Regions from separate parts of the Rahnella sp. CJA17(1/100) genome, predicted to be linked through region 3. Evidence: riboswitches for the same ligand, from Rfam matches in the RefSeq annotation. Region 3 holds a riboswitch; each other region holds the start of a gene.
What was found. A riboswitch is a leader RNA that binds a small molecule or an ion and turns the genes downstream of it on or off. The one in region 3 is predicted to bind thiamine pyrophosphate.
Positions count from the first base shown of each region.

Region 1: another riboswitch for thiamine pyrophosphate. It lies ahead of thiM (hydroxyethylthiazole kinase); the one in region 3 lies ahead of thiB (thiamine ABC transporter substrate binding subunit).
Region 2: another riboswitch for thiamine pyrophosphate. It lies ahead of thiC (phosphomethylpyrimidine synthase ThiC); the one in region 3 lies ahead of thiB (thiamine ABC transporter substrate binding subunit).

Region 1 is NZ_CAWOJA010000022.1:167,152-177,035, reverse strand. It holds gene AACU55_RS12285 (GntR family transcriptional regulator) at 1-324, shown strand, start outside; gene AACU55_RS12280 (hypothetical protein) at 447-1,295, shown strand; gene thiD (bifunctional hydroxymethylpyrimidine kinase/phosphomethylpyrimidine kinase) at 1,303-2,103, opposite strand; gene thiM (hydroxyethylthiazole kinase) at 2,100-2,909, opposite strand; TPP riboswitch at 2,944-3,042, opposite strand; gene AACU55_RS12265 (GNAT family N-acetyltransferase) at 3,196-3,630, shown strand; gene AACU55_RS12260 (DUF3313 domain-containing protein) at 3,770-4,429, shown strand; gene AACU55_RS12255 (LysR family transcriptional regulator) at 4,481-5,374, opposite strand; gene AACU55_RS12250 (NAD(P)H-dependent oxidoreductase) at 5,460-6,233, shown strand; gene AACU55_RS12245 (GGDEF domain-containing protein) at 6,352-6,948, opposite strand; gene AACU55_RS12240 (PAS domain S-box protein) at 6,997-7,686, opposite strand; gene guaA (glutamine-hydrolyzing GMP synthase) at 7,940-9,517, opposite strand; gene guaB (IMP dehydrogenase) at 9,622-9,884, opposite strand, start outside.
Region 2 is NZ_CAWOJA010000025.1:13,496-23,379, forward strand. It holds gene thiH (2-iminoacetate synthase ThiH) at 1-510, opposite strand, end outside; gene AACU55_RS14190 (thiazole synthase) at 507-1,286, opposite strand; gene thiS (sulfur carrier protein ThiS) at 1,288-1,488, opposite strand; gene AACU55_RS14200 (HesA/MoeB/ThiF family protein) at 1,485-2,234, opposite strand; gene thiE (thiamine phosphate synthase) at 2,227-2,880, opposite strand; gene thiC (phosphomethylpyrimidine synthase ThiC) at 2,877-4,841, opposite strand; TPP riboswitch at 4,964-5,090, opposite strand; gene AACU55_RS14215 (Rsd/AlgQ family anti-sigma factor) at 5,164-5,679, opposite strand; gene nudC (NAD(+) diphosphatase) at 5,779-6,555, shown strand; gene hemE (uroporphyrinogen decarboxylase) at 6,627-7,691, shown strand; gene nfi (deoxyribonuclease V) at 7,701-8,381, shown strand; gene AACU55_RS14235 (YjaG family protein) at 8,452-9,042, shown strand; gene hupA (nucleoid-associated protein HU-alpha) at 9,233-9,505, shown strand; gene AACU55_RS14245 (DUF1481 domain-containing protein) at 9,524-9,884, shown strand, end outside.
Region 3 is NZ_CAWOJA010000055.1:203,061-212,944, forward strand. It holds gene AACU55_RS20000 (hypothetical protein) at 82-774, opposite strand; gene AACU55_RS20005 (MFS transporter) at 1,002-2,165, opposite strand; gene sgrT (glucose uptake inhibitor SgrT) at 2,326-2,511, opposite strand; gene sgrR (HTH-type transcriptional regulator SgrR) at 2,614-4,275, shown strand; TPP riboswitch at 4,316-4,431, shown strand; gene thiB (thiamine ABC transporter substrate binding subunit) at 4,475-5,458, shown strand; gene thiP (thiamine/thiamine pyrophosphate ABC transporter permease ThiP) at 5,434-7,044, shown strand; gene thiQ (thiamine ABC transporter ATP-binding protein ThiQ) at 7,028-7,738, shown strand; gene AACU55_RS20035 (DedA family protein) at 7,728-8,495, opposite strand; gene AACU55_RS20040 (DNA polymerase II) at 8,734-9,884, shown strand, end outside.

The DNA of each region.
Region 1 (9,884 bases), on a different contig from region 3:
CTGGCGGCAAAGAGTCAGCAAACGCAGGAATTCCTGCTGCTGGATGATGAGTTCCACCGCACGATTGCGCAGATCATCGACTGCCGCCTGGCATGGGAAACCGTCGAGCACATCAAAGCGACAATGGATCGCGTCCGCTTTTTGACACTCAGTAAAGTGTCACCGCCGGAAAATCTGATTGCACAACATTATGCGATTTTTGACGGGCTGAAAGCGCATGACCCGGACGCCGCTGAAAAAGCTATCCGCATTCATTTGCAGGAAATGATTTCCACCATTACCCCCATTGCCGAACAGAACAGTGACTGGTTTGATGCCGAGTAAGTAAAAGGACGTTGTAATACACAAACAGTGAACGACAGCGATCAAATTTTGCGGGTTATCCCTAAAATCTGTATGACAACTTGGTGTAAGCTGTAAACCACATCAATATCGTGGATACTTTTATGCCAGCCGCAGCCGCCCTGAAAAAAAGCTACTACAGTGCCGATCAGTCACTGTCCCTCTCCCAGCTCGATAACGAGAAAATCACCCAGATCGTTCATGATCTGGACGTGGCAGAAAGCGAAAAAGAACATTACGTCACGGGCTGGATGGGACAGAACAGCGTGGTACTGGTGAGAAATTATCAGGACAAACGGGGCACTTCCAGCGGCCTGGTGATGTCACGTGGCAACCGTTACAAACTCACCGTTCAGGCCATCACTTTCCGCATCCCCAAAGTGCTGCTGTGGGTCACATTCCGCCGTAAGCCCCGCACCATGACCGTTATTGCCTATAACAAGCTGGGTGAGCAGGCGACCGGCCTGCAACAGTTCATGCATGTGCAGGATCCTGAACTCAGGGAGAAACTGGAACAGGACTGGCGTGAACTGAACGATTATCTCGGCATGGCCTGCTGGCAGATGGATAACAACCGCCCGCAGTGGCGCCAGTTGTATGCGGATATCACGCCGCAAGCCCTCCTGACGCAGGCTGAATCACCGTGGTTCAGTGGCAAAAAACTGCAAAAGGATGGCGAATTTGAAGGGCTGTGGTCACACGGACAATTTATTGGCCGCCGCAGCGGTGAGCATGCGGCATTGCTGCTGTCGTGGCAGGACGAGGAGAACGACGATATTGCCAGCTATCTGTTTGAACGGATGTCAGCAACTAAAATCCGCGTCATGCTGCGCCCGCGTAAAGAAGAAAAATTCTATCCGCTGAACCCGTTTGATGCCGTTCATTTGCAACAGGCGCTGACGAAATTTCATCAGGTTGAACAGGCGCTGAGCGAAACCCAGCACCAGGCATAATCCGCGGTTACCACCAGCGGTGGAAATGATGCACAGGCCCGATACCGTGGCCGACTTCCAGTGAGTCGGCCTGCATCAGCGCCTGCTGTAAATAGGCTTTGGCTTCGCGTACCGTATCGGCCCAGTTGTGATGACGCGGACGTAACGCGGCCAGCGCGGCCGACAGCGTGCAACCGGTGCCATGAGTATGTCGGGTATTCACACGCGGCGCAGTAAACCGCTCGCGGGAACCGGTCACAAACAACCAGTCAGGGCTTTCCTCATCACTCAGATGTCCCCCTTTCATCAGCACGGCACCACATCCCATCGCCAGTAAGGCTTCTCCCTGCTCACGCATTTCGGTTTCATTCGCCGCCACCGCACATTCCAGTAACGCCGCCGCTTCGGGCAGATTTGGCGTAATAAGGGAAGCCTGCGGGATCAGCAAACGACGCACGGCATCCACGGCCTCCGGCAGCAGTAACGGATCGCCACTTTTCGCCAGCATCACGGTATCCAGCACCACAAACGGCGGCTGATAATGTCTGAGTCGCTCCGCAACCGCCTCCACAATCTGACTATTCGCCAGCATGCCGATTTTCGCACTGTCGATCCGCACATCGCTCAGTACGGAATCGAGCTGTGCTGAAACGAAATCTGGCTCAATGTTATAGACCGACTGCACACCACGGGTGTTCTGCGCCACCAGCGCGGTGATCACACTGGTGCCGTACGCACCCAGCGCCGAGAAGGTTTTCAAATCCGCCTGGATCCCCGCCCCGCCACTCGGATCTGTACCTGCAATCGTCAGTGCATTAATACGTTTCATTGCATTTCCTCGCCATTCAGCCATTCCTCGCCCATTAAATACAGATTATCGAGGTATTCAGGCGTGAAACTGCCCGGCCCCTTCACGACCGCACAGGCGCGCTCGCCGGCACAGGACATCACCCGGCAGGCGGCGGCCACGTTATCCAGGCGATCACCCGGCAAAGCCACAAAGGCCGCCACCACCGCAGATAATGCGCATCCGGTACCCACCATGCGGGTCATCATCGGATGTCCGCCAGCCACCGCCCAACTGCGCATCCCGTCGGTGACGTAATCAGTTTCCCCCGTCACGGCCACTACCGCACCGGTCTCCCGCGCCAGTTGCTGTGCGGCAGGTAAGGCAGAAAGGGAATCATCACCGCTGTCCACGCCGCGCCCGGACGCACTGAGGCCGCTGAGAGCCAGGATTTCCGAGGCATTACCGCGGATTGCGGCAGGTTTAAGTATGATGATTTCACGACAGAATTCTGTACGCCAGCTCAGGCCACCGACGGCAACCGGATCCAGCACCCAGGGCTTTCCGGCCTGACTGGCTGCGTGAATAGCCGCCCGCATCGCATCGGCATGGGGATGTGTCAGCGTGCCGACGTTCACCAATAAGGCATCGGCAATGGCGCCAAATTGCGCCGCTTCGGCGGGATCAACCACCATCGCCGGAGATGCACCCAGCGCCAGCAGGACATTGGCGGTAAAAGATTGCACCACATCGTTGGTCAGGCAGTGAACCAGCGGCGCTGAAAGGCGGAGTTGTTTCAGAGAAGTGGCGGCTAAGGCGCCGGGCAAAAAGGTAGGTCGGGTATTCATAAATCTCCCCACCGGCACTCAGGAAGGCGGTATCAGGAGAGATACCTGACTTCCCTACGCTGGCATAATCCAGATCAGGTAATACGGGTAAAATCTCAGCCCTGCTTTGCAGCGGGCACCCCGAGTCAAGGGAACATTATTGGCGGCGAAGGTCAGAAGATCAATCAGGAAATGCGTTAAAAAAACCGATCAGCCAACGTAATTGAACTCACTCCGCTTCACTGGCAGTATCAGGAAACAGACATGAACAACACACGTTGATGAAAAATTTCCTCAGGAGTTTTACTTGTCCTCATCACTTATTGTCCGTCCTTATGAAGAAGCAGACCGCCCGTTTTTACGCACGTTGTATCTGGCCTCACGCAAGCATACCTGGACATGGCTGGAAGACGATTTTCAGCTGGAAGATTTTGACCACGCAGTGATCGGCGAGACGATTCTGGTGGCAGAACGTGACGGACATTTACTGGGATTCGCCTCAATTTTCACTCAGGAAAATTTCCTGCATAACCTGTTTGTTGATCCGCAATATCAGGGAACCGGTGCAGGTTCAGCATTGCTTCAGGCTGCGGAAGAAGCGTTTACCCGTCAGGGATCGCTGAAATGCTTAGTAAAGAGTAAAAAATCAGTTGCTTTTTATCTGTCAAAAGGCTGGAACATCATCTCTACGGGGGACAGTCCAAAAGGTGAATACTATTTGTTTCATTCATCAAAAAAATAATTAAGGAAGAAATGATTACCTCACAGAACTGTATTTTCGCGATCCTGATGAATATCAATTTTTCTTTGTCGTTAAGAGGTTAAATTCCGCAGCGGTGCTATACATACTTGGTCTTCCTTAAAATATTTCGAGGGTACGAATGAAAACAATAAAACTGATGCAGATCGCCGCAGTGACTGGCGCACTGTTCCTGGCCGGTTGTACCAGCCACATTACCAAGACGGAAAAATACTCAGGTTTTTTAGGCGATTATTCCGGCCTTAAGGAAGTGAAAACGGCTGGAGGAAATCCGGTTCTGCGCTGGATCGATCCTTCGTTTAAGAAAGAAAATTATTCTTACATCAAATACGAACCGATTAAATTCTACCCGGAACCGCAGCCTACGGCGCAGATCGACAAATCCACCTTGCAGGGGGTGCTGGATTACGCCAACAGCCGCATGAAACCTGCACTGGCAGAGCGCCTGCCACTGACAGATCACGCAGGGCCGCGCACATTGATTTTCAAAGGCGCGATCACCGGTGTGAACACGTCGGCAGAAGGTTTGCAGTTCTATGAAGTCGTCCCGGTCGCGCTGGTTATTGCCGGTACTCAAACCGCGACAGGCCACCGCACGCGTGATACTGAAGTGTATTTCGAAGGTGAGCTGATCGACGCCAGTACTGGCAAACCGGTGATCAAAGTCGTGCGTAAAGGATTCGGTAAACAAGTTTCTAATGATAAGCAGAAAGTTACCGCCAACGATTTAAAAGTTGTGGTAGATAGCCTGGCGAATGATACCAAGCTGTTCAACGAATAAGCTCCGGTTTTTCGCACCGTCAGACACAGGCAGTCGTAAGGCTGCCTTTTTTCAGACTGAATCAGCGATAAACTCACGCAGCCACTGATGTGCAGGATCACGATGAGCGCGCTCGTGCCAGACCATGTACATCTCGAACCCCGGGACATCCAGCGGCGGTGTAGTAACCTGCAAAGCAGGATTTCCACGTACCAGACGTTCCGGCAACATCGCCACCAGATCAGTGGTCATCAGCACCTGAACGACAAACAGGAAATGCGGCACTGACATGACGACGCGGCGCGATAATCCAGTGGCCGCCAGCGCGATGTCAGTATTGCCATAGAAACCCCCACCATCGGGTGAAACGATCACATGTTCCAGTGCGCAAAACGCTGAACGCGATATCTCGCCTTTAACCTGCGGATGTCCTTTTCTGCTCACCAAAACATAACGTTCAGCAAACAATAATCGGCTGTGCAGGCCATTCATCACCGCCTCGCCGGTATGGAATGCGAGATCCAGCGTACCCTGCTCCATTTTGCGGATAATCCGCGCAGGTGACGTTTCAAAAATAGCCAGCCGTGCAGAAGGTGCGGCTCTACGTAATGCCCGTAACGCGGGCAGCACAATGGTCGATTCGCCATAATCTGCCGCCCCCAGATTCCAGGTATTCTTTGCCGTCGAGGGGTCAAACACTTCACCCGCAGATACGGCCTGCTCCAGCGCGGCCAGTGCCCGTCGCAGCGGCTCACGTAATTCATCAGCACGCGCGGTCGGCCGCATCCCCCGTGGTCCCGGCAGCAGCAAAGGGTCATCAAAAAATTCCCGCAACTTCGCGAGCTGAACGCTGACTGAAGGTTGTGAAAGATTACGGCGTTGCGCCGCACGCGTGACGTTTTGCTCGGCGAGCAGGACATCCAGCGTCAGCAACAAATTGAGATCCAAACGGCCGAAATTACTCATCGCTATACCTGCTATATGATCAATTCATTTCAACTATACCTGACAACAACCTACTCTGCGTTTACCACTTAGCGGAGAATTCGTCATGAATGTATTGATCGTCTATGCCCACCCTGAATCACAATCACTGAACGGCTCGCTGAAAGATTTTGCGGTCAGTCATTTGCAGGCCGCCGGGCACAATGTGCAGATATCGGATTTGTATGACATGCAATGGAAAGCCGCGCTGGATGCCGGAGATAACACCGGGCCTTCATCAGGGCCTTTTCAACCTTCGCAGGATTCACAGCGCGCTTACCAGAATGGCACGCAAAGCCATGATATTGCCGCCGAACAGGAAAAATTACAGTGGGCTGATACCGTGATATTTCAGTTCCCGCTATGGTGGTTTTCAATGCCCGCGATTATGAAAGGCTGGGTGGAACGCGTTTATGCCTATGGATTTGCTTACGGCGTCGGTGAACATTCCGACACGCACTGGGGCGACCGTTACGGAGAAGGCAAAATGGCCGGTAAACGCGCCATGCTGATGGTCACGACCGGCGGCTGGGAACCGCATTACAGTGCGCGTGGGATTAATGGCCCTATCGACGAGCTGCTGTTCCCGATCCATCACGGCATCCTGCACTATCCGGGCTTCAGCGTACTCCCGCCGCTGGTGTTCTACCGCACCGGACGCATGGATGAAACCCGCTATGCGCAAATTTGCGCGGAGATGTCTCACCGGCTGGATACATTAGAAAGCACGACACCCATTTCATTCCGCCAGCAGAATGGCGGCGATTACGCTATTCCGTCACTGATATTGAAACCGGAAATTGCGCCGGAGAAAAATGGGTTTGCGGCGCATTTGAAATAAGGATCTGAGAGAATTTCAGGCATAAAAAATGCCAGTGGATAATTTAATCACACTGGCGTTTTGTGGATTTTAAATAGCAGATGTCTCTAAAACTTATTCCCATTTGATCGCTATTTTCTCAATGCGCTTTGCCGTTTTTGGCTACATACATGGCGTTATCGGCATATTCGAGAAGCTGACGTTCATCGTTACCATGCTCCGGATAGAGTGCGATTCCGATACTGGGCGTGATGTTCAAACTGTGGCCTTCCAGGGTAAAAGGAGGATTGAAAGCGTCACGGATTTTCTCTGCTACCCGAGCAGACGCGGGTAAGGAAACCCCCTGAAGCAAAACCACAAACTCATCGCCGCCGACACGAGCGACGGTGTCCGATTCGCGCACACACAACTTCAGGCGCGCAGCGGCCCCCTGCAGCAGTAAATCCCCAATACCATGGCCAAGCGTATCGTTAACCTGTTTAAATTTGTCGAGATCAATGTACAACAGCGACAACTGACCTTGCTCCCGACGTGCTGTTGAGAGCGCGACTTTCAGGCGGTCATGCAAAAAACCACGATTCGGGAGGTCGGTCAGTGGATCATACTGCGCCATATACTGCAGCCGAGCCTGCATTTGCTGACGCTCAATGACAGTCGCTATTTGAGTCGAAACGAACTGCAGTAACTCCTGATCCTGTTCGTTGTAGCACACACCACCTGGGTAGCTTTTGACCATAAGCACGCCAATCGTGCCCTTATGCGACTTGAGCGGAACACCCAGCCATCAGAATGGATTCATGCCAAAAGAGACCCGCAATTCTTCCATGCGGGCAACCATCGTTTCAGGTGTGAGCAGCAGCGGCAGACCGGTATGAATAATCTCTGCGTAGAACGTACCTGGGATCAGGGTAAAGGGGTCTGGCCTCGGCAGAAACTGATCCACATGATAAGGGAAGCTAAGTTTACCGGTTTCATCATCGTAGAGCGTCACCGAGAAATTATCGACGGGCAGCAGCGTGCCGACGATCTCATGAATGCGCTGGAATAACTTGAGTAAATCTTCGGCGGTATGTGCAGCTTCAGAAATAGAATAAAGCGCAGACTGCAACAATTCGGATCGTTTGCGTTCGGTAATATCTCGGGCAACACCAATGCGCAATTGATCAGCCGGTGACCAGCGTGCCGTCCACATGATGTTGACTACTTGTCCATTCTTATGAATGTAACGGTTCTCAAAATGAAACTGAGGATTGCCAGACATGATCCCCACCACCGAGTTTCGGGTTATTTCCCGATCTTCAGGCAGCATCATGTCAAACATGTTTTTGCCGATCATTTCTTTCGGCGTATAGCCAAAGATACGTTCGCATGATGCGCTCGCAAAAACGATATTGGCATGGGCATCAACCGCAAAAACAGCATCCATCATGAGATCAATAAAACTGGCCAACGGCGCGTGAGGATTCGATTCCATAGAGAAACTATAAGGCCTGAATATAAGAGTGAGTACGACTACCTTTACGATAGATATCCGTCGTCCATTAGCACTGCATCGTTTTGCACCACCGGTTAAAGATAGTACAGGTACAGTTGAATAAACTATGGAAAGAATCACATGATAAGGTTGAAACGGCCGTCTGATATCTGACAGATATCAAAAAGCCCGCATTTACGCGGGCTTAGAGGTGTTTATTGCTTTAACGTGCAGGCTGTTGCCAGACGCGAAATCATTCCCACTCAATCGTTGCCGGTGGTTTGCCCGAGATGTCATAGACAACACGGGAGATACCGTCGACTTCGTTGATGATGCGGTTGGAGCAGCGGCCAAGGAAATCGTACGGCAGGTGTGCCCAGTGCGCGGTCATGAAATCGATGGTTTCTACTGCACGCAGGGAAACGACCCAGTCGTATTTACGGCCATCGCCCATCACACCAACGGAGCGGACAGGCAGGAAGACGGTGAAGGCCTGGCTGACTTTGTTATACAGGTCGGCTTTATGCAGTTCTTCGATGAAGATAGCATCGGCGCGACGCAACAGGTCGCAGTACTCTTTCTTCACTTCGCCCAGCACGCGAACGCCCAGACCCGGACCCGGGAACGGGTGACGGTAAAGCATGTCATACGGCAGGCCGAGTTCCAGACCGATTTTACGTACTTCGTCTTTGAACAGTTCTTTCAGCGGCTCAACCAGACCCAGTTTCATTTCTTTCGGCAAACCGCCCACGTTGTGGTGCGATTTGATCACGTGCGCTTTACCGGTGGCCGAGGCTGCGGATTCAATCACGTCAGGGTAGATGGTGCCCTGCGCCAGCCATTTCACTTCATCCTGCTTGCAGGCTTCTTCATCGAACACTTCAACAAAGACGCGGCCGATGATTTTACGTTTGGCCTCAGGTTCATCAACGCCTGCCAGCGCAGACAGGAAGCGCTCTTCCGCAGCGACATGAACGATGTTCAGACCGAAACGGTCACCGAACATTTCCAGCACCTGATCTGCTTCGTTAAGACGCAGCAGACCGTTATCGACGAACACGCAAGTCAGACGGTCGCCAATGGCGCGGTGCAGCAACATGGCGGTCACGGAAGAGTCAACGCCACCGGACAGGCCGAGGATCACATGATCGTCGCCAATCTGCACACGCAGACGTTCAACGGCATCTTCAATGATTTTTGCCGGCGTCCACAGGGCTTCGCACTCGCAGATATCCATGATGAAACGTTCGAGCATACGCAGGCCCTGACGGGTATGCGTCACTTCCGGATGGAACTGCACACCGTAGAAGCGTTTTTCTTCGTTGGCCATAATGGCAAACGGACAAGTCTCAGTGCTGGCAACGGTCACAAAATCAGACGGGATGGCCGTCACTTTATCGCCGTGGCTCATCCAGACGTCGAGCAACGGTTTGTTGTTCTCGCTCAGGGCATCCTGAATGTCACGGATCAGCGCACTTTCAGTCTGAACTTCAACCTGCGCATAACCAAATTCGCGCTCGTTAGAGCCTTCAACATGGCCGCCTAACTGCATCGCCATGGTTTGCATGCCGTAGCAGACGCCCAGAACCGGTACACCGGCTTCGAAGACATAGTCTGGTGCACGCGGGCTGTCATGCTCGGTGGTACTTTCCGGGCCGCCGGACAGGATGATCCCGTTCGGATTGAATTCGCGGATTTGGGCTTCGGTTACGTCCCAGGCCCAGAGTTCGCAATAGACACCCAGTTCACGCACGCGGCGCGCAACAAGTTGGGTGTACTGGGAGCCGAAATCGAGGATCAGGATACGGTGCTTGTGAATATTTTCGCTCATGAGGGGGCGTTTTCCAGAAAGCAATAAAAGCGTTAAAACAACAGGTTAAATTTTCTAACAATCTTAAAAGCAGACAGCGAGCCTTTAGCTCGCTGTCTTTAGGGTCAGGATCCCATGCGGTAGTTCGGTGACTCTTTGGTAATCGTCACGTCATGTACGTGGCTTTCCTGGATCCCGGCACCGCTGATGCGGACAAACTCAGCCTTGGTGCGCAGGTCGTCGATGGTAGCACAACCGGTCAGCCCCATACAGGAGCGCAGACCGCCCATTTGCTGGTGGATGATCTCTTTCAGACGGCCTTTATACGCCACGCGACCTTCGATACCTTCCGGTACCAGTTTGTCAGCAGCGTTATCAGTCTGGAAGT
Region 2 (9,884 bases), on a different contig from region 3:
CAGCTCAGCATATTCTTCCTGTTGCAGCGGCTGAACCTCAATCATCAGTGAATCGAAATGGCTTCTGATCACGGGGAAATGACGGCGGAAATAGTCCATGCCGACCTTTCCCTTATGTTCGCCGGTGACCAGCAACAGATGTTTGAAACCACGCGCATTCAGCGCTTCGCATTCCCGCCTGATTTCATCTTCGTCCAGCGTTTTACGTTTGATTCTATTGCTCATCGAAAAGCCGCAATACGTACATTCGTTGGCGCAAAGATTGGATAAATACAACGGCGCGAAGAAATTCACCGTATTGCCAAATCGCTGGCGCGTGAGTTGTTGCGCGCGTTGCGCCATCGGTTCCAGGTAAGGCAGCGCGGCGGGAGAAATCAATGCCATGAAATCTTCACGACTGATTTTGTTGCGGCTGAGCGCCTGTTCGACATCACGGGATGTTTTGCTATTGATACGCAGCGAAATATCATCCCAGTCCAGCGTTGACCACACATCTGTGAAGTTATTCATGACAACACCTGCGAGGTATTGAGGAAACCGGTCAGCGGGCTGGATGCGCTGGCGTGTCGTTGTCTGCCGCCTAATCCGCTTTGACGGGCGATAATCCCGGCCTGAACGGCCAGCCTGAATGCCGTTGCCATAGCAACCGGATCACCTGCGACAGCAATCGCCGTATTGACCAGCACGGCATCGGCCCCCATTTCCAGCGCTTCAGCGGCCTGACTTGGTGCACCAATGCCAGCATCAACAACGACCGGAATGCGAGCCTGCTCGATGATGATTTGCAGAAAATCACGGGTTTGCAGCCCCTGATTGGAACCGATCGGCGCACCCAGCGGCATGACGGCGGCGCAGCCCGCTTCTTCCAGACGTTTACACAGCACCGGATCTGCACTGCAATACGGCAAAACAACAAATCCCTGTTTCACCAGAATCTCTGCGGCTTTCAATGTTTCAACGGCATCGGGCAGCAGATATTTTACGTCGGGATGAATTTCAAGTTTCACCCAGTTTGTGCCCAGTGCTTCTCTTGCCAGTTGCGCGGCAAATACTGCCTCTTCAGCTGTTTTAGCGCCCGATGTATTGGGCAGCAAACGGATGCCGAGCTGTTGCAGAGGAGACAGAATATCATCACCTCCGCGACGCAGATCGATGCGTTTCATCGCCATAGTCACCAGCTGAGAGCCAGATGCTTCAAGCGCCTGTTGCATCAACGCCGGACTGGCGAATTTTCCTGTTCCGGTAAAAAGGTGCGACGTGAATGTGGTATCAGCAATTTTTAACATGTCAGCCTCCGGCTATCGCCTGAAAGAGCAAGATCTCATCACCGTCTTCCAGTAAATGAGCTGGCCAGTTATCGCGGGGGATAATGACCTGGTTAACCGCCAGTGCGCTGCCTGCAGGGGTTAACGCCAGCAAATTGAGCAGGTTTAGTAACGTGAGCGGTTGACTGAATTGGTGTGGTTCATCATTGATCAGAATGTTCACACGTGGCCTCCGCAGATGGCACAGGCAGATGAACGCGTGAGTTGCAGTGAACGCCAGTTTTGCGTTTTTCCATCGAACAGACGTAATTTGCCGCTCAGTACAGAAGGCAGGCCAGCCAGAATCTTCAGCGCTTCCAGTGCCTGCAATGTACCGATGGTACCGACCACCGGGCCGAGCACGCCGGATGTACGGCAGTTGCGCTGTACGGTTTCCTGATCCGGATATAAACAGGCGTAACAACCGTGAGCGTAAGGGGCTTCAATAACCAGAAGTTGTCCGCTGAATCCGACGGCGCTGCCGCTGATCAAGGTTTTACCGGCATCCACACAAACTTTATTAACTGCATGCCGGGTTTCCATGTTATCGCTGCAATCCAGAACGATATCGGCGTCCGATACGGCACGGGTCAATGCTTCTCCCGACAGACGTTCCGTGATTGCCACCGCTTCGCAAAGCGGATTCAGGCGCAGCAGTTCACGCTTTGCCAGAACGGCTTTGGGCTGATCGAGATCTGCCGTACGGTAGAGGATTTGCCGCTGAAGATTGGTGATATGCAATTGATCGTCATCGGCCAGAATCAGCTTACCTACGCCTGCTGCTGCCAGGTACAAGGCTGCGGGAGAGCCGAGGCCACCAAGGCCGACAATCAGTACTTTCGCCGCCTGTAATTTTTCCTGTGCCAGCGGACCGAATTCCTCCAGCATCAACTGGCGGCTGTAGCGCATAAAAGCCGCATCGTTAAGCATCTTGCGGCACCTTGCTGGCGCATAAGGCCAGCAGTTGTGCCGTCGCTGCACGCCAGTCCGCCGCCTGCGTAATGGCACTGACGACGGCTATACTGCCGACGCCGCAGTCGAGAACCGACGCCGCGCGGTCGATGCTGATCCCACCAATGGCCACCGTCGGAAAGCTGCCATCGAGCTTCTTAACATGTCGGGTGAGTTCTGCCAGCCCTTGCGGTGCCGAAGGCATATCTTTGGTCTGCGTCGGGAAGATATGGCCGAGGGCGATGTACGAAGGATTCACCGCGACAGCGCGTGCCATTTCAGCATCGTCATGCGTGGAAACGCCCAGCCGTAAGCCGGCCTGACGGATAGCCTCAAGATCGGCAGTATCCAGATCTTCCTGACCCAAATGCACCCCATACGCCTGATGCTTGACCGCCAGACGCCAGTAATCGTTGATGAATAACCGGGCCTGATATTTTTTACCGAGCGCGATGGCATCAATAATTGCTGGCTCGGCTTGCTCATCAGGCAAATCTTTCACACGCAGTTGCAGTGTTTTAACGCCCGCGTCCAGCAGACGGGCAATCCATTCCACGGTATCAACGACCGGATATAAACCGAGGTGGAATGGAACGGCAGGAAAGGATTGAGAGGACGGATTCATTTGCTGCTCTCCGAACTGAGGTTATCGGCCGGGTGATAAAGCTCACCGCCGCGCGAACGGAATTCGGCAGACATCTGCGCCATACCGGATTCAACGAGTTCTATTGGCTGGGCTTTGGCTTCAAGCGCAGCGGCGTAATCGCGAACTTCCTGAGTGATTTTCATCGAGCAGAATTTCGGGCCACACATCGAGCAGAAGTGTGCAACTTTGCCGGATTCCTGCGGCAGCGTTTCATCGTGGTAGGCGCGTGCCGTTGCCGGATCGAGAGCCAGATTAAACTGATCTTCCCAGCGGAATTCGAAACGCGCTTTTGACATGGCGTTATCGCGGATTTGGGCACCGGGATGGCCTTTAGCTAAATCGGCAGCATGTGCTGCGATTTTGTAGGTAATCAAACCCTGCTTAACGTCTTCTTTGTTCGGCAGGCCCAGATGCTCTTTCGGCGTGACATAACAGAGCATGGCGCAGCCAAACCAGCCAATCATCGCGGCGCCAATACCGGACGTAAAGTGATCGTAACCTGGCGCGATATCGGTAGTCAGCGGACCGAGGGTATAGAACGGGGCTTCGTGACAATGCTCGAGTTCTTCGGTCATGTTGCGGCGGATCATCTGCATTGGCACATGTCCCGGACCTTCGATCATCACCTGAACATCGTATTCCCAGGCAATTTTGGTCAGTTCGCCCAGCGTGCGTAATTCGGCGAATTGTGCTTCGTCATTGGCATCCTGAATCGAACCCGGACGCAGGCCGTCGCCCAATGAAAGCGAGACATCATAGGCGGCGCAGATTTCACAGATCTCGCGGAAATGCTCAAACAGGAAGCTTTCGCGATGATGTGACAGACACCATTTCGCCATGATCGAACCGCCGCGCGACACGATCCCGGTCAGGCGTTTGGCGGTCATCGGCACATAACGCAGCAACACACCGGCGTGAATGGTGAAGTAATCGACGCCTTGCTCGGCCTGTTCAAGCAATGTATCGCGGAATATTTCCCAGTTCAGATCCTCGGCCACACCGTTCACTTTTTCCAGGGCCTGATAAATCGGCACGGTGCCGATCGGTACCGGACTGTTACGCAGGATCCATTCACGGGTTTCATGTATATAACGTCCGGTGGAGAGATCCATTACGGTGTCCGCGCCCCAGCGTGTCGACCACACCAGTTTCTCCACTTCTTCTTCGATGGAAGATGTCACCGCCGAGTTGCCGATATTAGCGTTCACTTTCACCAGGAAATTACGCCCGATGATCATCGGCTCTGATTCAGGGTGGTTAATGTTGGCGGGAATAATTGCGCGCCCGGCTGCCACTTCCTGTCGCACAAACTCTGCAGTGATACTGGCGGGCAGATGCGCGCCAAAGCTTTCGCCGGGATGTTGCTGGCGCAGAACCTCGCCGCGGATCCGTTCACGCCCCATATTTTCGCGAATGGCGATAAATTCCATCTCAGGTGTGATGATGCCTTTGCGGGCGTAATGCAGTTGCGTGACATTTTTACCCGCAATGGCTTTGCGCGGGTGCGGCAGGTGTTCGAAGCGGAGGTGGTCCAGCCCGTCGTCCGCCAGCCGCTGCTGAGTAAAACCGGAACTGACCTGTGAAAGTTCCTGCGTGTCCGCACGCTCGTTTATCCAGCGGGCGCGTAATTTTCCCAGACCAGTATGCACGTCGATAACTGCCGCCGGATCACCGTAAGGTCCGGCGGTGTCGTAAACAGGAATTGCTTCGTTTTCTTCGAACTGCGGATTGTCTTTGCCGCCGCCGACCAGCGTCGGGCTGAGCTGGATTTCACGCATCGGCACGCGGATATCTTCGCGGTCAGCTTCAAGATAAATACGCCGGGAGTTGGGGAAAGCTTCGCCCTGCAAGCTGTCGATAAACGACTGTGCCTGCGCGCGTTGTTCACGGCGATTTGACGGTTTCTTTTCAGAAATAACGGGTTTTTGGGTACTCGACATAGCAAATTCCTCGCAAAAAAACGTGATGGAAAATTGCTTGTCAGGAGGTTTACGGCAGGAGTAAAAATGGGCGGTGCAGCACGGGCGGCCTTATGCAGGCAGATGCCTGATTGCGCTGAACGCATAACATTACTCTTGTTCCCTTCGCGGGTACTAACCCGATCAGGTTCCGCGGATCCCGAATTAACGGTCTCAGCCTGGCGTAATTCTCAACAGAAAATTATGCGCTAGGCACTCCGACAAGAAGCCTCAATATAGGAGGCGTTTTTTTAAACTACAAGTAAAACCATAACCCTGAGCAGGGTTTTATTGTGGCAACGTGTTAAGCCGGTCTGGCGAGATCAGGTTCGTTTTCCGAAGGTGGCACACTCTCCGGGGCAGGCTCAAAAGCCATGATAATTAATTGATCTTCCAGTTGAAAACGGGCATCTAATGCCTCACCGATATCCGATAATGCATAGTGAAACGCGAAAGCATTGTCATCGTTAATATCAGTTTCTGTGTAACTGTCATGGAAAGCCATGATAGCTTCAGTATTCAGCTCCAGAGCAGGGTAGATTTTTGCCGCCTGTACTTTTTTCGGGCTGCCTGCGCCATCGACTTCTTCAATGATGCGTGGATAGAGATGAAAATGCCCGGCAGAAAGATAGTCGACCAGATGATGGCAAAAACTGTCCAGCGCCTTTTCATTCAAAGGTGTATGTTTTTCTTTATTGGGTTTCAGACCGACGAAAGTGCAGTACGAAACCAGCAGTTCTTTGCGTGCGTGCAGCCATTGATCCACTAACTCATTACTGCCACCAACGCGTTGGGTCAGTCTTTCCAGACGATTTAGCATGGTTGACTCCGTGAGCGACAAAAAAAGTAACCAAAAGTTACTAATATGTAAATATCTTACTCAGATTGTCAGTCCCGACGAGGTTATGCAACAACAATTATGGAATTACAGATTACTGAGCAACACAACGGTTGGTGGATCATCAGCCAGGAAGGCAAGCTATGGCTGCCTGAGGGTGAACTGCCGTTTGGCAGCGCCGAACAATTTTCTCTGACCGGTAAAACAGCGCGGCAGATCGGCGAATGGCAGGGTGAACCTGTCTGGCTGGTTCGTCAGACGATGCCAAACCATATGGTTTCCGCCCGTCAGTTGCTGGATCAGGATCGCGGATTATTCCAGTTGGTCGGGCGTGGCGTGCAGTTGTCAGAGTTTTACCGTTCTCACAAGTTTTGCGGTTACTGCGGACATGAAATGCACGTCAGCAAAACCGAGTGGGCTGCACTCTGCGGGCACTGTCGCGAACGCTATTATCCGCAGATTGCGCCCTGCATCATTGTGGCTATCCGTAAGGGGGATGAGATTTTGCTTGCGCAGCATGTCCGTCATCGTAATGGTATTCACACGGTTCTGGCGGGTTTCGTGGAAGTCGGAGAAACCCTGGAAGAAACTGTGGCACGTGAAGTGATGGAAGAAAGTAACATCCGGGTGAAAAATGTCCGTTACATCAGTTCCCAGCCCTGGCCGTTCCCCAATTCGCTGATGATGGCATTTATGGCGGATTACGACAGTGGCGACATACAACATGACCCGAAAGAGTTGCTTAACGCGAACTGGTATCGCTTTGATGCATTGCCGCAGTTGCCGCCGCCCGGGACGATTGCGCGCCGCCTGATTGAAGACACCGTTGCCCTTTGTCGTGCCGAACACGAAGAGTAGAGGCGATTTTACGTGATAGAATGCTGTCAGATGATTGTCGGGCGGCCCGAATACTGAAGGAAAGAGCAAGAATGAATGAGTTGAAAAACGACCGTTACCTGCGTGCTTTGTTACGTCAGCCAGTGGACATTACACCGGTCTGGATGATGCGTCAGGCTGGTCGTTATTTGCCGGAGTACAAAGCAACCCGCGCTGAAGCCGGTGATTTTATGTCGCTGTGCAAGAATGCCGAGCTGGCCTGTGAAGTGACTTTGCAGCCGCTTCGTCGCTATCCGCTGGATGCGGCGATCCTGTTCTCTGACATCCTGACCATTCCTGATGCGATGGGGCTGGGGCTCTATTTTGAAGCCGGTGAAGGCCCGCGTTTTTCTTCACCACTGACGAATCGTGCCGATGTCGAAAAACTGCCGGTTCCGGATCCTGAAATGGAACTCGGGTATGTCATGAATGCCGTGCGTACCATCCGTAAAAACCTGCAAGGTGAAGTACCGCTTATCGGTTTCTCCGGCAGCCCGTGGACGCTGGCGACGTATATGGTAGAAGGGGGCAGCAGTAAAGCCTTCACCAAAATCAAAAAGATGATGTACGCCGATCCGGCGACTATGCATCTGTTACTCGATAAAGTGGCAGACAGCGTCATTCTTTACCTTAATGCACAGATCAAAGCGGGCGCCCAGTCTGTGATGATTTTTGACACCTGGGGCGGCGTGTTGACTCCTCGCGATTACCGCGAATTCTCCCTGAACTATATGCACAAAATTGTTGATGGTCTGATCCGTGAAAACGAAGGACGTCGTGTGCCGGTGACTCTGTTTACCAAAGGCGGTGGTCAGTGGCTGGAAGCGATGGCCGCAACGGGGTGCGATGCGCTGGGTCTGGACTGGACCACCGATATTGCCGATGCACGCCGTCGTGTGGGTGACAAAGTCGCGATTCAGGGCAACATGGATCCTTCAATGTTGTATGCCTCGCCAGTGCGTATAGAACAGGAAGTGGAGGCCATTCTGGCCGGTTTCGGCAAAGGCAATGGTCATGTGTTCAATCTGGGTCACGGCATTCATCAGGATGTCCCGCCGGAAAATGCGGGTGCCTTTGTGGAAGCGGTGCATAGCCTGTCCCGGCAATATCACGAGTGAAATCCCGGTATGATCGATACCCGTGCATTACGTGAAGAACAACGGATCCTCGCTGATCAGATCGAACTGCAGGATCCGCCAGGATTTACCACTCCCGCGTTGATCGCGGGAGTGGATGTCGGTTTCGAACAGGGCGGTGAGGTGACACGTGCGGCGGTGGCTGTTTTGCGCTACCCAACGCTGGAACTGGTGGAATATCAGATTGCCCGCATTCCTACTGTTATGCCATACATTCCCGGTTTCCTTTCCTTCCGCGAACTTCCCGCACTGCTGCAAGCCTGGCAGCAACTCTCATTGCAGCCTGATTTGGTTTTTGTCGACGGGCAAGGGATCGCGCATCCGCGCCGTCTCGGCGTTGCCAGTCACTTTGGTCTGATGATCGACGTGCCGACGATTGGTGTGGCGAAAAGTCGTCTATGCGGTCAGTTCCTGCCATTAGGCGATGAACTACACAGCCGCCAGGCGCTGTACGAAGGGGATGAACAGATTGGCTGGGTGTGGCGCAGCAAGCTACGCTGTAATCCATTATTCATCTCACCCGGTAATCGTATCAGCATGGATTCATCGTTTTATTGGGTCGAACAGTGCATAAGGCAATATCGTCTGCCGGAGCCTACCCGTTGGGCGGATGCCGTGGCATCAAACCGGGCGGCGTTTCAACGCTGGCAACGGTTGAGTGATGATCTTTAGGAATCAAGGAATAGGGATATTGATTTATTTCAGGTAAACTCCCGCGCAGAAAAGTTAACGAGATCAACTCATGTTACGTAATCCAATTCATTTACGTCTCGAAAAGCTGGAAAGCTGGCAACACGTGACGTTTATGGCGAGCTTGTGTGAACGCATGTATCCGAACTATCAGGCATTTTGCCTGGAGACCGGGTTTGGCGAACCACAGCTTTACCGCCGCATCCTGGATTTAATTTGGGAAACGCTGGTGGTAAAAGACGCCAAGGTCAATTTTGACTCACAGCTCGAAAAACTGGAGGAAGCGGTGCCTTCTTCTGATGATTACGACATCTATGGGGTTTATCCGGCCATTGATGCGTGTATTGCATTAGGCGAACTGATTCATTCGCGTCTGAGTGGCGAAACGCTGTCTCACGCGGTTGCCGTCAGTGAGACGTCAATTCGTACTGTCGCGATGCTGGAAATGACTCAGGCCGGGAAAGAAATGACCGATGAAGAACTCAAAGTCATTCCTGCCGTTGAAGAAGAATGGGACATCCAATGGGAGATTTTTCGCCTGTTGGCTGACTGTGAGGAGCGTGACCTGGAATTAATAAAAGGGTTACGTTCTGACCTGCGTGAAGCTGCTGTCAGTAACATTGGCATAAATTTAGCGCAATAAGGCAAGAAAACGTGATTTAACGCCTGATTTGTCGTGCCTTAAGGCTTCACATCCGCACCCTGTCTGGTCTACATTTGGGGGGCGTAAAAAAAGTGGCTATCGGTGCGTGTATGCAGGAGGGTGCTGTCAATCGGCATATCCGTCGCACTTGATGCTTTGCAAACGATAAACACACTGTAAAGGATAACTTATGAACAAGACTCAACTGATTGATGTAATTGCGGACAAAGCTGATCTTTCCAAAGCACAGGCCAAAGTTGCTCTTGAATCTACCCTGTCTGCTATTACCGAGTCTCTGAAAGAAGGTGATGCTGTACAATTAGTTGGTTTCGGGACTTTCAAGGTAAATCATCGTAACGAGCGTACTGGTCGTAACCCACAGACTGGTAAAGAAATCAAAATCGCAGCTGCAAACGTGCCTGCGTTCGTTTCTGGTAAAGCTCTGAAAGACGCTGTTAAGTAATTGCTTGCAGTGAAAAGAATAAGCGGGGGGGCCTTTAAGGCCCTTCAGTTTATCACCCCCGGACTGGTAGCAGGTTTACTGGTGCTCGGTCTGGTGGGTTGCAGTTCTAAAAAAGGCCCTGAGTTATTCTTTGCCAGCGGCTATGTCGCTGATCAAGGTATCAACCGGCTCTGGCGCGAAGACAGCGCACAGCACGAGCCTCAAACCATTCTCAACGTCTATAGCCCCTATTACGGCGGCGATACGATTATTACCCGATACGAATTCCAGCAGGGGCAATTGCACCTGATTAAAGAAACCCATGCGACTAAAACTGATTTGGGTGTCATGCTGCGTTTTGACGAGGGTGGCAACGTTAGCTTTATGCAGCGACAACTCC
Region 3 (9,884 bases):
AAATAACATTAATCATATTCAAAACACTTCTACTATTTTTACTCAACAACGGCTAATGCACAAAAATCGGCCACCATTTAATTAGCCTTTCTTAGAAACTATAAATTCCATTAATGGAACAGCCTCTCTGTATACTTGTTTAATATATTTAGTAATATCTAACATAGGATAAGAAGAGGATGTTTTAAATAATCCTAAATTGGGATCGAGAAAAAAACATTCCGAAGCACTGTAGCGAAACGCCGCAACGGCATGATAGCCAACCTCACCCGGCACCTCAGAAAACCGGAAAGCAATGATCGCTCCGGTGAGAGGGTGAGCGTGACCAAAACTGTTTACCCCGTTAAATAACATGAAATCATTACGTGTTATCAGACGATACTGTAAACCGGGAACGCCAGTTATTCTTTCCTTTTCTGCCTGACGGAAATTTTTATAATTAACAAAGACCTGATGGCGTCCTGTCTGACGTTTCGGATCCTGCTGGCTCTCCTTGCAGCTCCTCAGATAGCTCTCGTGCCGCCGGTATGAACGTTCAAGCAATAGCCTCAGCTTCGCAGTATCAGAGGGGATTAAGGCTTTCTTGTCAGGTGTCAGTGGCGTGGAGAACCAACCGGAAAGCCAGCCGGAAAACCAGCCCCCCCTTTGTTGTACCGGCCTTTCTTTTAATATATCGCCCAGCCACGTCAGGCATAACCCAATACAGCAGCCCTCAGATTTTTTCTCATCAATAAATGAATTATATGTTTTCCTGATAAGTACAACTGGAATCATATTTAACACCCTGCATTAGAATTTTAAGAAAGACGCTATTATAGAAAATACTTTTCATTAGCCATACAGGTAAAGAGGATGCGAAGCACTTAAAATATTAATCTTTGCAGGATAAAAACAGATACTTCAAAATCATTAAGACGTTGCCGGAACAAGCAAAAAACGGAATATATTATTCAGTTGAATAGGTTAAAGAGCGAATAAATCGCTCTTTAACCTTACGTCATTTAAACATCTTTGACTTTATACATCAGCCCGAGCGCCACCACCGCCAGCACAGTTGCCGCCCAGTAGACCGGATAATGGCCGAAGTTTTCCACGATAAAGCCCTGCAGCAACCCCGCGCAAATCACACCGGTGGAAATGCTGTTGGTGAATAGCGTAGTCGCTGAACCTGCCCTTCCCGGCATCAGATCCTGAAAATACAGCATGCCGATCCCCGCCACGATGCCGATGAAAATCGCATTGAACAGTTGCAGGATCATCAGCGCCGCCTTGAACTGAAACGCCACCAGTCCGGCATAGAAAATCACACCACTCGCCACGGCGTACAGCATCAGCTTGCGTTTGCCGGTACGTTTCACCAGATATCCGGCCAGCAGCATGGCAGGAATTTCCAGCCCGGCCGCCGTCCCCATCAGCAAGCCTGCCAGTCCTTCCGGCAGGCCCAAATCGCTGGTGATGTACAGCGGCATATCAATGACATACATGATATTGCAGGTCCACATCAGCAAAGAAGAAAAGAACAGCAGACGAACATCTTTGTTACGCCAGGCGCTGGCATGCACTACTTTTTCGTCCACTGGCAGTTCAAGGCGTGGTACTGAGGGCAGGAAAAACAGGATCATCAGTATGCTGCCGACAAACACCGCTGCCGCACTCAGGTACATTGGCGTAAAGCCGTAGTTCAACGCCACCATGAACGACAGCGGCGGGCCAAGCACCCAGGCCAGCGAGAGCATCGCACGCATCATCGAGCTGAACATCACCACTTCACTGGCGGAGCGATCCGCATGTTCCCGCGCCAGTGCAAAGAGCTGGGGCATCGACGCGTTACCTATCGCTGCCAGCAACACACCGACGGTGATCAACACCAGATAATCGCGGCTGAAGGCAAAGACCAGACTGTTGCCGATCGCCATCAGGCAGCAGAACATCAGCAATTTCCGCCGGTCGCCTTTGTTATCCGAGCGGTTAGCCAGCAGGAAGCTGATGGCAATCCCGGCGATAGCGTTAACGGTATAAAAGAAGCCGACCCACAATGGCCGGACTTTCACTTCATTGGTCAGAAACAGACTCAGCGTCGGCGCCTGTAATGCACCCGCCACGCCGCACAGCAAGGAGACCACCAGAAAGGTGACATAAATACGATTAAAACGAGGTTTTGACATGACGTCGTCCCTGAGAAATGAATGCAGATAAAGCAAGACAGACAGTGTAGCGAAGTTTCAGTCGGTTCTGGAAAATGAGCATAAAAAAACCAGTGAGTTTCCTCACTGGCTGGTGACAATACACCATTACTCAGAAAATCGAATTTAGTCAGACCTGAAGTCACAGTCGCCGGCGGTATTGCTCGTCGTCCATCGTTTCCATATCCCACTGCGTGAGACGGGACAGAATATCCAGACGGTACTGCACCGGAACCCAGGACAGCCAGTCAGCATGATTTTTAGAGGCGTTCTTTTTGATGGCTTCAAAATAACGCTGATAGAAACGGGCGTTCAGACTGCGTTTCATGATGATCTCCGGTTGTTCACAACAGGCTTTCGTTGAGAAACAGTATCGGCGTAATATGAGGAAAGATAAATTGATGAAGATCGGCCACGGAGTTCCTCTTTTATGTCCTCATCCCGTTTGCAACAACAGTTCATCCGCTTATGGCAAAGCTGTCACGGTGAAGAAACTGAAACGACATTACAGGCACTGTCAGAAGTCCTGAACTGTTCACGCAGACACATGCGCTCGTTGCTCAGCACCATGCAAGAACAGGGCTGGCTGACGTGGGATGCAGAGGCCGGACGCGGCAAACGATCCACGCTGAAATTTCTTTATACCGGGCTGGCACTCCAGCAACAGCGCGCTGAAGAGCTGCTGGAACAGGACAGCATTGATCAGCTGGTACAACTGGTCGGCGACAAAACCCTGGTGCGCCAGATGCTGCTCTCCCAGCTCGGTCGCAGCTTTCGTCAGGGCAAACATATTCTGCGCGTACTGTATTATCGCCCGCTGATGAATCTGCTGCCCGGCACCATGTTGCGCCGTTCCGAAACCCACATTGCCAGACAAATCTTTAGCGGCCTGACACGCATAAATGAGGAAAACGGGGAAGCAGAAGGCGATTTAGCCCATCACTGGCAGGAAGTTTCGCCGCTGCACTGGCGGTTTTATCTGCGCCCCGCCATTCATTTTCATCATGGTCGCGAACTCGAGATGGCAGATATTATCGCCACGTTTATTCGCCTGAAATCACATCCGCTGTTCAGCAACCTGAAATCAGTCATGACGCCCACGGCAAATGTCATAGATATCCACCTGAATGAACCCGACCGCTGGCTGCCGTGGTTGTTTGGCAATATCCACGCGATGATCCTGCCGCAGGAATGGCAGTCACTGCCTGATTTTGCCCGCCATCCGGTCGGCACCGGCCCTTACGCCGTGGTGCGTAATCTGAAAACACAGCTGCGCATCCGCGCCTTTGACGATTATTTTGGCTTCCGGGCACTGATCGACGAGGTGAATATCTGGGTATTACCGGAACTGAGTGAAGAGCTGGTGCATTCCGGCGTACAGCTTCAGGCTGATGAATCAGGCAAAAGCGAGCTGGAAAGTCGCCTTGAAGAAGGCTGCTATTTCTTGTTATTTGACCAGCGTTCGCCGGTCGGACAATCTGAAGAAACACGCCAGTGGTTGTGCGATTTACTCAATCCCATCGCCTTACTGAATAATGCCGAACCGATTTACCAGCGCTACTGGTCTCCGGCGTATGGCCTGCTGCCGCGATGGCATCACAAAGCGCCCCGGCCACGTCCGCCCAAACCGCAAAACCTGACGCAGGTAACGCTGACATTTTACGGCGAGCATTCCGAACATCAGGCGATCTGCAACGCCCTGCGCCCGTTGCTGGCGGAAGAAGGTATCGAACTGATTATTCAGATAGTGGATTACGCAGTCTGGCACCGCGGCGATGCCAAAAGTGATCTGTGGCTCGGCAGTGCCAACTTCACCCTGCCGCTGGAGTTTTCACTGTTCGCGCATTTCTACGAATTGCCGCTGGCAAAGCATTGCTTTAGCGAAGAGATGAACGACGATGCCGCCCTGTGGCACGCCGGGAATTTATCGATGGCGAAATGGAGCCAGAAACAGACGGTCAGCCATCAGATCCATCCCCTGTTCCATCACTGGCTGGTGCTACAGGGGCAACGCAGTATGCGCGGCGTGCGTATGAACACCCTCGGCTGGTTCGACTTTAAATCCGCCTGGTTTGCCCCACCGGACAGTTAATCGGACTATCGCATCGCGCCGTTAATCACTAGAATGACATCCGTTCTCAACGGGGTGCCAGCACTTGTGAAAGCAAGTTTAAATATGGCTGAGACCTGATACCCGTCGAACCTGATCCGGTTAACCCCGGCGGAGGGATTTGAGACTGCGCGATGCTTACTCAAAATCCTTTGCCCTTTCATTTTTTTGGAGCGCAAAGTTGAAAAAATTACTGTCCTGCCTGCTGTTACTTTCTGCACCTACATTTGCGGCAAAACCTGTTCTGACGGTTTATACCTACGATTCTTTCTCTGCTGACTGGGGCCCCGGTCCCGCCATTAAAAAAGCCTTTGAAGCCCAATGCGGCTGCGAACTGAAATACGTGGCGCTGGAAGATGGCGTGTCTTTGCTCAACCGTCTGCGGATGGAAGGTAAAAACAGCAAAGCCGACATCGTGCTGGGGCTGGATAACAACCTGTTGCAGGCCGCTGAACAAACCGGTTTATTCGCCAAAGCACCGAAAACCAACGCCAGACTGACGGTGCCGGGCGGCTGGAATGACAGCACTTTCGTGCCTTACGATTACGGTTATTTCGCCTTCGTCTACGACAAAAATAAACTGAAGAATCCGCCAAAAAGCCTCGATGAACTGATCAACAGCGACCAGAAATGGAAAGTCATTTATGAGGATCCACGCACCAGTACACCGGGTCTGGGCCTGATGCTGTGGATGCAAAAAGTCTACGGCGATAAAGCGCCGCAAGCGTGGGAAAAACTGGCGAAGAAAACTGTCACCGTCACTAAAGGCTGGAGCGAGGCTTACGGTTTATTCCTCAAAGGTGAAAGCGACCTGGTGCTGAGCTACACCACCTCTCCGGCATACCATATTGTCGAAGAGAAGAAAGATAACTACGCCGCAGCCGATTTTACCGAAGGGCATTACATGCAGGTCGAAGTGGCGGGCCAGCTGGCAAACAGCAAGCAACCGAAACTGGCTGAACAGTTTATGAAGTTCGTCACCACGGAAGATTTCCAGAAAGTGATCCCGACCGGCAACTGGATGTATCCGGTGGTGGATACGCCGCTGCCTGACGCGTTTAAACAGCTGACGGTTCCGGCCAAATCTCTGCAATACAGCGCACAGGATGTCGCTACTCATCGTTCACAATGGATCCAGGCATGGCAGAACGCCGTCAGCCATTGATCCCCCGCTGGCTGTTGCCGGGCGTCATCGCATCACTGGCTATGTTGCTGGTGGCCGTACTGGCTTTAGGCTCTCTGTGGCGTCATGCGCCACAGATGAACGGCACCTCGCTCTGGCAGGATCCTTATCTCTGGCATGTGATCCGCTTTACTTTCTGGCAGGCGCTGCTTTCAGCGCTTTGCTCGGTGCTGCCCGCGATTTTGCTGGCACGCACCTTGTTCCGCCGCCGTTTCCCCGGCCGTCAGCTGTTATTACGTTTATGTGCGATGACGCTGGTCTTGCCGGTTTTGGTGGCGGTGTTTGGCATTCTCAGTGTTTACGGAAGACAGGGCTGGCTGGCGCAAATTTGCGGCTGGCTGGGCATGGATTACCGTTTCTCGCCTTACGGTTTACAGGGCATTTTGCTGGCGCACGTGTTTTTCAATCTGCCGCTGGCAACCCGTCTTTTAGTGCAGGCACTGGAAAATATCGCCGTTGAGCAGCGCCAGCTCGCCGCACAACTCGGTATGAATATCTGGCAGCAATTCCGCTTTGTGGAATGGCCTGCCATTCGCCGGCAGATATTCCCCGCCGCCGCCTTAATCTTTATGCTGTGTTTCGCCAGCTTCGCCACGGTGCTTTCACTGGGTGGCGGTCCGCAGGCGACGACCATTGAACTCGCCATTTATCAGGCGCTAAGTTACGACTACGATTTAAGCCGCGCCGCCACGCTGGCCCTGATCCAGCTGTTTTGTTGCCTGGCGCTGGTGTTGCTCAGTCAGAAACTCAGTCAGGCGTTGCCGGTGGGCCAAACGCATTCTCAGCGCTGGCGTAATCCTGACGATTCCTGGCTGCGGCGCATCGCCGATGCCGTACTGATTGGCCTGGCGTTGTTGCTGATCCTGCCGCCATTACTCGCCGTCATTACCGATGGCATAAACCGGGCAGCGGTCGGTGTCTTGCAACAACCCGCGCTCTGGCAGGCATTATGGACATCCGTGCGTATCGCGCTCGGCAGCGGATTATTGTGTGTGCTGCTGACCATGATGCTGCTGTGGAGCAGCCGCGAACTGCGGTTACGCAAGAGAAATAGCTGGGCGCAGGCGATGGACCTGAGCGGCATGCTGATCCTCGCGATGCCGGGTATTGTGCTGGCGACCGGTTTCTTCCTGTTGCTCGGCGATACCACCGGTTTGCCACAATCGCCATGGCCGCTGGTGATCCTCACGAATGCGCTGATGGCCGTACCTTATGCATTAAAAGTGCTGGATAACCCGATGCGTGATGTGGCAGAACGCTACACGCTGCTGTGTCTTTCGCTGGATATGCATGGCTGGCAGCGGCTGCGCCGGGTTGAACTCAGCGCACTGAAACGCCCGATTGCACAGGCACTGGCTTTCGCCTGTGTACTTTCTCTGGGGGATTTCGGTGTGATTGCCTTGTTCGGCAACGAGAATTTCCGCACCCTGCCGTTTTATCTGTATCAGCAGATTGGTTCCTATCGCAGCCAGGACGGTGCGGTGACGGCGCTGTTATTACTGCTGCTATGCTTCCTGTTATTCACCCTGATTGAGAAACTGCCGGGCCGCCATGCTGACGCTGAATAAACTGACGTATTTGTACGAACATCTGCCGATGCGGTTCGATTTACAGATCGACGCCGGTGAACGTGTGGCAATCCTCGGCCCGAGCGGCGCCGGGAAAAGTACCCTGCTGAGTCTGGTCGCCGGTTTTCTGGCGCCGGTCAGCGGGCAGATCCTGCTCAACGGCGCAGATCACAGCGTGACGCCACCGGCAAAACGTCCGGTGTCGATGTTGTTTCAGGAAAATAATCTGTTCTCGCATCTGACGGTACGTCAGAACATGGGGCTGGGATTGCATCCGGGGCTGAAACTTACCGCGCAGCAGAAGCAGGAACTGGAAGAAATTGCCCGACAGGTCGGGCTGACTGAATGTCTGGACCGGCTGCCATCACAACTTTCCGGTGGCCAGCGTCAGCGTGTCGCGCTCGCGCGTTGCCTGCTGCGCAGTCAGCCGGTTTTATTGCTCGACGAGCCCTTTTCAGCACTCGATCCGGCGCTGCGCAGTGAGATGCTGACGTTGCTGGATAAGGTATGTGAGCAACGCCATCTCACGTTGCTGATGGTGTCGCACAATCTGGATGATGCGGCACGGATCGCGCCGCGCACGTTGCTGATCGTCGATGGCCGGATTTTTTACGACGGGCCGACGCAGGCACTGACCGACGGCAGTGCGCCGCAGGCCAGCGTGTTGGGGATAATGCCGGGGATCAGCGGGTGATCACTTGCCACAGCAAATGACCATAAACCGGCATCATCGGCTGTTCGCTCAGCATCACCAGACTCACTGCGGTTGCGACCAGACTTAGCACACAGACGATGCGCAGACGCGCTAAGGGCAACCATTTTGTCATCGCATCAGGTGAAGCTTTGCCCGAACGGAACCAGCGCCACAGCAACCAGGCACTCAGCCAGATCAGCACCACGGCGGCAAACAGCATCCATTTGAAGACCGAACTGTTGTGGCTGGCCGGAATATCAATGGCCACGCCCGCCAGAATACCCGGCAGGAAATACACCGGTGGCCAGGTGATGCAGCCAATAATATTCGGTGGTGCAAATTTGTAAGGCGGAAGGTTCAGCATACCGGCAACCATCGGCACCAGCGGGCGTGTTGGTCCGATGAAACGCCCGATAATCACCGTCGCAAAACTATGGCGATCCAGCGCATAACCGGTTTTATCCAGTAATGACTGGTAACGTTTTAGGAAGCGCCAGCGATGCAGCGGTTCCTTGAAACCGCGGCCAATGAAATACGAGGCCCAGTCGCCGAAGAAACATCCCAGCCCCGCCGCCAGCCAGGCTTCGTACAACCCCACCTGACCGCTGCCGATCAACGTCCCGAGCGTCGCCATCATGACGGTACCCGGCAGGATCAGCCCCACCAGCGCCAGCGACTCGAAGAAAGCCACCACCGCGACGATAATTAATGCGAAGCCCACCGACTGAGCGACCAGATGTTGTAGATAGGCTTCCATATCTTCCCAGAATTCAGTTGCGCCAATTGCGCAGATAAATGAGACAAGTGTGAGTTTTCTGCATTCTCATTGTAGTAAATACATCAAGCGGCTGAATTGTCAGCGCATGAACTATCACAGTCAACCGGGTAATTGTATGCGTATTTGGCAGAAACCTGAGCCATAGACAAAGACTGTATAAATAACCATACTCTGTTCTGATTCCTTATCTGTTCATCTTTACCGTTCCGAGGCGCTTATCACTTCAACCTTTGTCCGTCCCGCTTCTGCTGCCACTGACACCCCGCCGCGTCAGGGATTTGTGCTGACCCGCCACTGGCGCGACACGCCACGCGGTACCGAGGTGGAATTGTGGCTGGCGACCGACGAAGGTCCGCAGAAAGTGCGCCTGCCTTTACAGGAATCGGTGGCGTTTATTCCGGCCGAACAACGCGCGGCGGCGGAGCGCATTCTCATTGATGAAAAAAATATCAGTCTGCGTCCGTTGCCGTTGCAGGATTTCCATTCCCGCGCGGTTCTCGGCCTGTATTGCCCGCAACACCGGCAGTTAATGCGGATTGAAAAACTGCTGAAAGAAAATGGCGTCAGTGTTTTCGAAGCGGATATCCGCCCGCCGGAACGCTTCCTGATGGAACGCTATATCACCGCACCGGTGTGGTTCAGCGGTAAACCGGGGCCGGACAAGCTGCTGATGGACACCAAAATGAAACCGGCGGAGGACTACCGCCCGCCGCTGAAACTGTGTTCTCTGGATATCGAAACCAGCGGCAACGGCGAGTTGTACTGCATCGGGCTGGAAGGCTGCGGGCAGCGCCACGTGTATATGCTCGGCCCGCCGAACGGCGATCCTAATGCTCAATTTGATTTCAACATGGTCTACGTCGACAGCCGCCCGCAGTTGCTGGAAAAACTCAATGAGTGGCTGGAAATCTATGATCCCGACGCGATAATCGGCTGGAGCGTAGTGCAGTTTGACCTGCGGGTTTTACAAAAACACGCAGACCGCTACAAAATCCCGCTGAAATTCGGGCGCGGCGGCGGTGAACTGGAATGGCGTGAACACGGTTTCAAACAGGGGCACTTTTTTGCTGCCGCTGCGGGTCGTCTGATCATCGACGGCATTGAAGCACTGAAATCGGCGTTCTGGAACTTCAACTCGTTCAGCCTGGAATTCGTCTCGCAAAGTTTATTAGGCGAAGGCAAAGCCAGCGACAATCCTTATCAGCGGCTGGCCGAAATCGAACAACGTTTTCGGGAAGATAAACCGGCGCTGGCACGCTATAACCTGAAAGACTGCGAACTGGTGACGCGTATTTTTGCCAAAACTGAACTGATGCCGTTTTTGCTGGAACGCGCCTCGGTCACCGGTCTGGCCGTGGATCGCAGCGG